Regions from separate parts of the Micromonospora sp. NPDC047467 genome, predicted to be linked through region 3. Evidence: riboswitches for the same ligand, from Rfam matches in the RefSeq annotation. Region 3 holds a riboswitch; each other region holds the start of a gene.
The links. Region 3 has a riboswitch for cyclic di-AMP ahead of ABZ780_RS21925 (transglycosylase family protein). Riboswitches for the same ligand answer to the same signal wherever they lie in the genome.
Positions count from the first base shown of each region.

Region 1: it holds a riboswitch for cyclic di-AMP, as region 3 does, so the genes downstream of both, ABZ780_RS27705 (C39 family peptidase) here and ABZ780_RS21925 (transglycosylase family protein) in region 3, are expected to answer to the same signal.
Region 2: it holds a riboswitch for cyclic di-AMP, as region 3 does, so the genes downstream of both, ABZ780_RS06660 (hypothetical protein) here and ABZ780_RS21925 (transglycosylase family protein) in region 3, are expected to answer to the same signal.
Region 4: it holds a riboswitch for cyclic di-AMP, as region 3 does, so the genes downstream of both, ABZ780_RS13605 (hypothetical protein) here and ABZ780_RS21925 (transglycosylase family protein) in region 3, are expected to answer to the same signal.

Region 1 is NZ_JBEYTO010000012.1:75,456-77,614, forward strand. Features, by position in the region: gene ABZ780_RS27700 (alpha/beta hydrolase) at 1-376, opposite strand, end outside; gene ABZ780_RS27705 (C39 family peptidase) at 501-1,337, opposite strand; cyclic di-AMP (ydaO/yuaA leader) riboswitch at 1,583-1,724, opposite strand; gene ABZ780_RS27710 (hypothetical protein) at 2,011-2,159, opposite strand, start outside.
Region 2 is NZ_JBEYTO010000002.1:524,659-526,817, forward strand. Features, by position in the region: gene ABZ780_RS06660 (hypothetical protein) at 55-1,074, opposite strand; cyclic di-AMP (ydaO/yuaA leader) riboswitch at 1,079-1,209, opposite strand; gene ABZ780_RS06665 (YibE/F family protein) at 1,376-2,159, opposite strand, start outside.
Region 3 is NZ_JBEYTO010000007.1:405,427-407,585, reverse strand. Features, by position in the region: gene htpG (molecular chaperone HtpG) at 1-533, shown strand, start outside; cyclic di-AMP (ydaO/yuaA leader) riboswitch at 753-925, shown strand; gene ABZ780_RS21925 (transglycosylase family protein) at 927-1,589, shown strand; gene ABZ780_RS21920 (hypothetical protein) at 1,679-2,029, opposite strand; gene dinB (DNA polymerase IV) at 2,156-2,159, opposite strand, start outside.
Region 4 is NZ_JBEYTO010000004.1:234,140-236,298, forward strand. Features, by position in the region: gene ABZ780_RS13605 (hypothetical protein) at 209-1,228, opposite strand; cyclic di-AMP (ydaO/yuaA leader) riboswitch at 1,282-1,413, opposite strand; gene ABZ780_RS13610 (cation diffusion facilitator family transporter) at 1,554-2,159, opposite strand, start outside.

The DNA of each region.
Region 1 (2,159 bases), on a different contig from region 3:
GGTCGACGGCGCGGGTCAGCTCGTCCGGTGACCAGACGGCCTTGATGCCCAACCCGACCACGGCGTCCACCGGCGTCCCGGCCGCGCGGGCGGCCAGCGCCAGGCCGACCACCCCACCCAGCGAGTGCCCGAGCACCACGATGCGGTCGCCGGGCGCCAGAGCCTGGGCGACCCGCTGGGCGAAACCGCTGAAGGAGTACGACGGCAGCGGGGCCGACCAGCCATGGCCGGCGAGGTCGGGTGCCAGCCACCGCCCGGGCCAGTGCTGCTCCAACAGTGGAGCCCAGGGCAGCCAGACGTCACCTGTCGCCCCCATGCCGTGCAGCAGAAGCAGGACCGGCCTACGGTCGGCGTGACCACCCGATTCATCCACCACGGCCGCAGTCTCCCACGGTTCGCAGCCCGCGACGAGAGCCGTCGCCCCGGCATCGACGAAGACGCCGCGGGCGCCGGCCCCTCGTGGGGGTCGGCGCCCGCGGCGTCTTCGGACTCCACCTGGGTCAGGCGGAGTAGCCCCGGGTGGCGATCCAGTTGGCCAGGTCGATCGTGGTCATCCAGTACTCGGCGTTTGCCGCGTCGGCCGAGTCGGCGATCCGGACGGTACGGCCGTCGTCCTTGTAGCCCACCACCGCGACGTAGTGCCCGCCGCCGTAGGAGTGCCAGCCGCCGTTGGTGTCGACGGCGTCCCCGGCCACGTTGGCCACCACGCCGCGACCGTCGGTGATCGCGGTGACGACATCAGCCTGGAGGCGGTCCATCTGGGCCGGGCTGGGCGAGCCGGCGAACATCCGGGTCTGGTACGGAGAGCCCTTGACCTCGGCGTTGAGCACCCGGGTGGTGTCCAGGGCCGAGTTGGTGCCCATCTCGGTGGTGCCCAGCTCGGCGCCCAGCTGATTCTGGGTGCGGTTGATGCCGGCGGCGCTGAGGGCGTTGCGGGTCGCCGCCGGGCCGCAGTTGTAGTACGTGTTCTGCACCTGGTAGTCGTAGTCGAGCACCTTGGTGGCGGGTGGCTTCGGTGCCGCCTTCTTGACGGTCACGTCCGGGTCGCTGCTGGCCTTGGCGGCGGGCGACGCGGCGCTGGCGGACGGGGCGGCAGTGCTCGGGGCGGCGCTGGCCGAGGGGGACGCGACGCGGGCCTCGCTGCGGGAGGCGGCGGTGTCGCTGCGCATCTCGGCGACCGTTGTCGCGGTGTGCTGGCTGGCCGGGGCGTCATCGCCGCCGGCAACCAGGGTGCCGGTGGTGGTCGCGATGGCGAGGGCCGCGACGGAGGCGGCGGCGATCTGGTACGGACGTTCGGTGGCGAGACGACGCAGCTGACGCTGCAGGGTGTGCTTCACGGTTCCTCCACGGTTCGGGGGGAGAGCGGCACACCGGGGCAGCCCGATATTCGGGCAGGCGCCAGCGCGCGGACCGTGGTCCGCGGATGGTGAACCGCTCAGGGGAACGCCCGGCACGGCCGGGCGGGAAAGGCGGTGACCCGGGGGGGGTCAGCTCACCGTCACGAGACGGACAAGCGCGGGTACCGCTACGCCGTGAAGGCGGAGGAATGGCCGAGGGGTGCAGGGGTGCTGCATGAGGATGGAACTCCTTCCGACACCGCCTACCGGGTTAGCTGACGGATTCGGGCGGGAAGATCGCCCTACCGCGGGCCGTGGCTCGCGGATTCACCCCGGACTTACTGGTGGGTCCCCGGTTCGTTGATCACGATTGAGCGGGTCAGCGCGGCGTCGCCACTTGCGATCGATTACCGCACCGGACGGGACGACACTACTGGCCGGCCTGAACCCTGCCAAGCCTGGTTCAGCTGCGTAAACCTCAGGCGGCGCGACAATTTCTGGGCGTATTGCCACTGACGTGACTCGATGGGACGAGCGGTTACGGCGGCACCTCAGGTCGACAAGCGGACAGGTCGTCGACAATGCCGACACATCCGCGCGAACAATCCGGCCGAACGCGTCAGCCGCCCGGTTTCCGGAAGGTGTGACCGGGCTCACCGAATATTCGGGGCGTTCAGCCCACCCGGGCCGGACGCCAGCGCGCCGCAGCAGCCGGAAGGGCCGCCACCCGCACGGTTCGGCGGGGCATCGCCCGGGTCGGCCGCAGCCGAGCCGCCGCCGCGTACGCCTCGTCGGCCAGGGCACGCGCCGAGGACGCGGCCA
Region 2 (2,159 bases), on a different contig from region 3:
CGAGGGCCGCCCCGCGCGATGTGGGGCGGCCCTCGTCGACTGCTGTAGGCGTGGTCAGAGCAGCGACATGTGGACGTGGTCGGTGTGGTTCGACGGCCCGCTGTACGAACTCCACCCGGTCGCCGGGAACCAGATCTGTCGGTTCCAGATCACGTAGTAGATGCCGAGTCGGTCGGCGTTACGGATGAGGAACGCGGCGACGTTGTTGCCGTACTTGCGGGTGTCCTCGTTGTGCCACGGGGCGAAGCCGCTCTTCTGCAGCGACCAGTCGCAGGCGCGGCCCTTCGGGTGCTCCCACGGCCCGCCGGGGCGGTAACAGCCGACGAAGCGGTTGAAGCCGGCCAGCTTGACCTCCTTGTACGCGTGCAGCGTGCGGGGCGTGACGCAGCCGGAGGTGGTCGGGTCGTCCTCGCTGCACGACTGCGGCTTCCAGTCACCGTCGGCGGTGCGACCCGGGCCGATCTTCGCGACCCGCGAGGTGGCATCCACCAGGCCGCCGGTGAAGCCCTTCCCGCCGACGAGGGAGAGCGCCTTGTCCGCCTCGCTCTTGCGCTTCGCCATCAGTGCGGTCTGCTTCTGCTGCTCGCGGACCTCCGTGTCGAGGGCCAGCTTGGCCTGCTCGGCGCGGGCCTTGACCGTGTTGACCTCGGCGAGCTTCTTCTCGTTGACCATGTTCATCTCGTCGAGCGTCGCGGCGCGCTGGACGAAGGAGTCGGGAGCGTCGCTCTCCAGCAGCATCGCGATCGCGCCGATCCGGCCGGTCCGGTACGACTGGGCGGCGATCTGCCCGACCTGCGGGGCCAGCGCCTCCAGGTCGGCTTTGGCCCGGTCGACCTCTATCGCGAGCTCCAACTGCCGCTTCTTGGATTTGTCCAACTTGGACTTGGCGGCGGAGTAGTCGCGGTTGGCCTGCTCGATGACGTCGTTGAGCAGCTTTGGCTCGCTGTCCTCCTCGTGCCCGGACGGTGTGGGGGTCGCCGGGGCGGCGTGGGCTGGGAGGGGCCCGGCAAGCACGGTCAGTGCGGCGATCACGGCCACCACGGGTGTCAACCAGCGGCGTAGGGGTGCCGTCACAATGTTCCCTTCCGTCGACCGCCGACCGGGTTAGCTGACGGGTTCGGGGCGGAAGTGGCCCCTACCGCTGCTGCGGATTCACCCCACGTGCCTGGGTCCCCGGCTCGCCGGTTGGCGATTGGGCGGTGGCACCGCAGGCGCCGCTTCGCGCCTACATCGGTAACCGGCAGCGAGGTTACCCGAGAGTCGACCGGGTGAGCTACGCCTGGATGCCCACCAAAAGCGTCATTTCGCCATGGCGTTGAGTGACCAGTGACGTGGCCTCCAGGACGACTGCCCGATCCGGTCACGCTGAGGAGTGTCACCATGCCGTATCTGTGCTCCTGTTCGACTGCGGCCACGGATCGGTGGCGGTGGGTGGGGGTGGGGTCCGCGTCTGGTCCGGCCCGTCGGGTCGACCCGTTCGCGGTGAGCCGAGTGCCGCCAGTGCCTCTGCCCGGTCCGGTCGGGGGCGCGGGGCGGGAGCATCGGCGGACGGGGTGGCATCCGACCGCCCGGCCGCGGTCACCACCGCGGCCAGCCCGGTGGTCAGCGGCACGGCGGCGATCAGGCCGAGTGTGGCTACCGCGCTGCGAACGATCTCCTGCGCGAGGAACTCACTGGTGAGGATCTGCGCGATCGGCCGCGAGTCGGCGGTGAGCAGGAGCAACAGGGGGAGTGACGCGCCCGCGTACGCCAGGACGATGGTGTTGACCGTGGAGGCGATGTGGGCGCGGCCGACCCGGGTGGCCGCCCGGTAGAGCTGCAACCGGGTCAGCCCCGGGTTGGCGTTCGCCAACTCGGTGACGGTGGCCGCCTGGGTGACCGTCACGTCGTCGAGCACGCCGAGCGACCCGATGATGATCCCGGCGAGCAGCAGACCGTGCAGGTCCACGTCGCCCTGGAACATCGACAGCGTCGTCGCCTCCTCACTGCCGAAGCCGGTGAGGTGGGTGGCGGCCGTGGCGATGGTGGCGAGGACGCCGGTGAGGATGAGGCTGCCCAGGGTGCCGAGCACCGCGACCGAGGTCTGCGCGGTGACCCCGTGCGTCAGGTAGAGCACCACGAACATGATCAGCGCGGCGCCGACCACCGCCACCAGCAGC
Region 3 (2,159 bases):
AGGTGCTGCTGCTCACCGATCAGGTCGACGAGGTGTGGGTCGAGCGGGTCGGCGCGTACGACGGCCGGCCGTTGCGGTCGATCGCCAAGGGTGAGGTCGACCTGGACACCGACGAGGAGAAGCAGCAGGCCGAGGCCGAGCGCGAGCAGCAGCGGCAGGAGTTCGCGGCGCTGGTGGACTGGCTGGGCACCACCCTGGCCGACAGCGTCCGGGAGGTCCGCCTGTCGTCGCGGCTCACCACCTCACCGGCCTGTGTGGTGGGTGACGCGCACGACCTCACGCCGACCCTGGAGAAGATGTACCGGGCGATGGGGCACGAGATCCCATCGACGAAGCGCATCCTGGAGATCAATCCCGGTCATCCTCTGGTCGCCGCGCTCCGTAAGGCCCACGAGCAGGGCGATTCCGCCGAAACCCTCACCGAAACCGCCGAGCTGCTGTACGGCCTGGCGGTGCTCGCCGAGGGCGGCGACCTGGCCGACCCGGCCCGCTTCACCCGGACGCTCGCCGATCGGCTGGCCCGTACCCTGTAGACCGTTTTCCCCGGCCGGCGGCCGCCCGAACAGTCGGGCGCCGCCGGCCGCTTCAGTCGACCTGATCGGAAACGGTCCATCGTGGTCACTTCACAGGTCAGCGGGGTTCGCAACCGCTGAGCGGGCCGCTCAGCGTGGCCCGGTGAAGAACTTCACAGCGGTTGGGCGATCGTCATCGACCGTGCCTAACGTCGGTCGGGTTCGCCACAGCGGACACCACGGCCGGCAACGCCAAATCCTGCCCCCGGTCGTCGGAACCCAGTCACCCGGGCAGGAGCGGGGGACCCAACGTTCCTCGGTGCATCGTCACCTCGGGGTGAAGCCGCCACCGCGCGGCCGGGCTCCTCGGCCCGAACCCGACAGCTCACCTCGCCGGCGTGGAGGAAGCTCACCATGACGTCTGTCTACACCCCCCGTCATCGACGGGTCACCACCCGCCGCCTCGCCGTCGGCACCCTGGCCGTCGGCGCGGTCACCGGCGCCGTCGCGCTCTTCGGGCCGGCGGCCCCGGCGCAGGCCGCGGTCAACTGGGACGCGATCGCCAAGTGCGAGTCCGGTGGCAACTGGAAGATCAACACCGGTAACGGCTACTACGGCGGTCTGCAGTTCGCGCAGAGCACCTGGGCCGGTTACGGCGGCAAGAAGTACGCCGCCCGCGCCGACCTGGCCAGCCGCGGCGAGCAGATCGCCATCGCCGAGAAGGTGCTCAAGGGGCAGGGCATCGGCGCGTGGCCGACCTGCGGCAAGAAGGGCGGCTCGTCGAGCGGCTCCGCCACGAAGTCGACGAAGTCCACCTCGAAGTCGTCGAAGTCCGACAAGACCACCAAGCCAAAGGAGCGGTCGTCGCGCGGCGAGCAGCCGGCGACCCGCAACCACGAGCGCACCACCCCGGCGGCCAGTGGCGACACGTACGTGGTGAAGCCGGGCGACACGCTGTCCGAGATCGCGCAGAGCCACCGGCAGGCCGGCGGCTGGCAGGCCCTGTACGAGCGCAATCGGCAGCTGGTCGGTGCCGACCCGGGTCTGATCTTCCCGGGTCAGCGGCTCAGCCTCTGACGGTTGACACACACGAACGCTCGGCCGGGTCACCGGCCGAGCGTTCGTGTGTGTCGTGCTGTCAGCCCGGATGCCCGTGCGGGCCGCCGTCACGCCGCCGAGACGGACGCCTTCGGCCCTCGCTGCGACGCCGCCGGGCCGGCGTTCCAGCCCCAGCGGGGGGCGGGCACGGCGGTCTCCCCGGGACGGTCCGCGCCGCCGTCGATGGGAGCCTCGGCCGAGTCGTGGTTGCTACGGGACAGGCGCAGCGACTGCTCGGCGCCGTTGCGGGCCGCGCACGGCCAGGACTGCCCGGCGCACTGGAGGTTGCGGCAGAGACCCTCGTCGTCCGGCTCGTGGGCGCTGAGCACATCCACCGCCAACTGCCAGAGCAGAGGGTCGGTCACGTCGTGCGGGCGTTCGGTGCGACGGCTCGGTCGGTTGCTGGTGTCGTCGGACATCGTGTGGGTCCCCCCTTGTCAGGCTGTACCCCCCAAGGGTCACCTGTCAGCCGCTGGCTAAACCGCCGACCTGCTGTGATGTGTCTCCGATCGCAGCTTGAGCAGGTGGAAAAGCACGCGGACCGGTCAA
Region 4 (2,159 bases), on a different contig from region 3:
CCTGTGCGCGGCGACCTCGCCATGATCGTGCTCGATCCAGGATGTAGTGGCCTCCGGCTGCTTGCGAGGCCACTACATCCTGGTTGCAGCGCGATCATGGCTGGCGTTGCCGGGCAATCGGGGTGCGGCCGGTGCCAGGCCAGCCCGCTCAGCGGCCTGAGGGCCGACGGCCGGCGCCCCACATCGGAGAGGCGCCGGCCGGGTCGGGTCAGTACACGGACAGGTGCACGTGGTTGGTGTGATCGCTGGACGGGTCGCCGCCCGCTCCGCTGTAGGACTTCCACCCGCTGCTGGGTAGCCAGATCTGCCTGTACCAGATCACGTACAGCACGGCGAGTCGGTCGGCGTTGCGGATGAAGTACGCGGCCAGGTTGTTGCCGTACGTCTTGTCGCCGCCGGTGGCGTCTCCGCCGAAGCCGTTCTTCTGCGCGGCGAAGTCGCAGGCCCGGCCCTTGGGGTGCTCGCCGGAGCCGCCGGAGCGGTGGCAGGAGACGTACCGGGTGAAGCCGGCGGCCTTGGCCTGGTTGAGGGCGTGCAGGGTGCGGGGGGTAATGCAGCCGTTGGCCGGGGTCGGGTCGTTGACGCTGCACGACTCGGACGGCCAGGAGCCGTCGGAGTTGCGCGGCGCGGCCTTGGCGTTGGCGCTGGAGGTGCCCCGGTTGGAGTTGGTGTCGGCGGTGGTGGTCTGCGGCTTGGTGGTGGCCACGGTCAGGGCTCGCTCGGCCTGTTCCTTGCGCTTGGCCATCACCTCGACCTGCTTGCGCTGCTCGCGGATCTCGCCGTCGAGGGCGACGCGGGTGCGGTTGGCCTCGTCCTTGGTGGCGAGGAGGTCGCGCAGTGCCCGGTCCTCGTTGGCGGCGACCACGTCCAGCGCGGCGGCCCGGTCCATGAAGCCTTCGGGGGTGTTGGTGCTGAGCAGCGCCGAGACGGTGCTGAGCCGGCCGGTGCGGTACGCGACGCCGGCGATCTGACCGACCTTGCCGTTGCGCTCGTTCATCTCGGCTTCGGTGGTCTTCAGTTTGGTGGCGAGTTGCTGCTGCCGTTGTACGGAGGTGTCCAGGGCGCGCTTCGCGTCGAGGTAGCCCTTGCTGGCCGCTTCGAGCTGGGCCCGCAGGGCCGGGGTGCCACCCTCTTCGTCGTCGCTGGGTGCTGCGGCGGCCCGCTGGGCGGCCGGGGGAGCGGCCGAGGCTGCGCCGGCCGGGATCGCGACGCCGAGGGTGAACATCATGACGATCAGCGCCGCCAGTCGGGCGGCGGGGGGTCGTGCTGGTGCCACTATGCGTGTCCTTCCGTTAGCCGCCGACCGGGTTAGCTGACGGGTTCGGGACGGAAGATCCCTACCGCTGACGCGGATGCACCCCAGGAACGTGGTTCCCCGGTTCGCCCTCTCGGGCGATTAGGCGGCGGCCCCCACCGGCGCCGGGAGGGCGCCGCCTGGTGGTGGCCGAGACCGAGCCTACCGGTGCCGCTGGGGCAGGTGCAGCCAATGTGACGGACGGTGCCTACGTCGTCACCGTGAATGTCGACTAATGCGATGAAATCTCGGCAAATTGTCACCAGGTGACGGCACCGCAGGCACCGGGTGCGGCCCCGGGCTCGATCTGGAGCGTGGCGTGCTCGATCCGGAAGTCTTCCTGGAGGGCGGCACGCGCGGCGGTGAGCACGGCGCCGACCTCCGCGCCGGGGGCCATGGTCAGGTGTGCGGAGGCCACCTCCATGCCCGAGGTGAGCGTCCAGACGTGCAGGTCGTGCACCTCGACGACGCCGGGCACGGCGGCCAGCCGGTCGTGCACGGCGGTGACCTGGAGGTGTTCCGGGGCGGCCTGCACCAGGATGCGGACCGCGGCGCGGCCGAGCCGCCAGGTGCGCGGCAGGATGAACACGCCGATGGCGACCGCCACCAGTGGGTCGGCCCACCACCAGTCGGTGACCGTGATGAGCAGTGCCGCCCCGATCACGCCGACCGAGCCGAGCAGGTCGCCGAGCACCTCCAGGTAGGCGCCCTGGAGGTTGATGCTCTCCCGGGCCCCGGTGCGGAGCAGGGCGAACGCGACCACGTTCGCGAGCAGGCCGAGTACGGCCACCGCGAGCATCGGGCCGGCCACCACCTCGTGCGGGTCGCCGAACCGGCGGATCGCCTCGATCACCACGTAGATCGC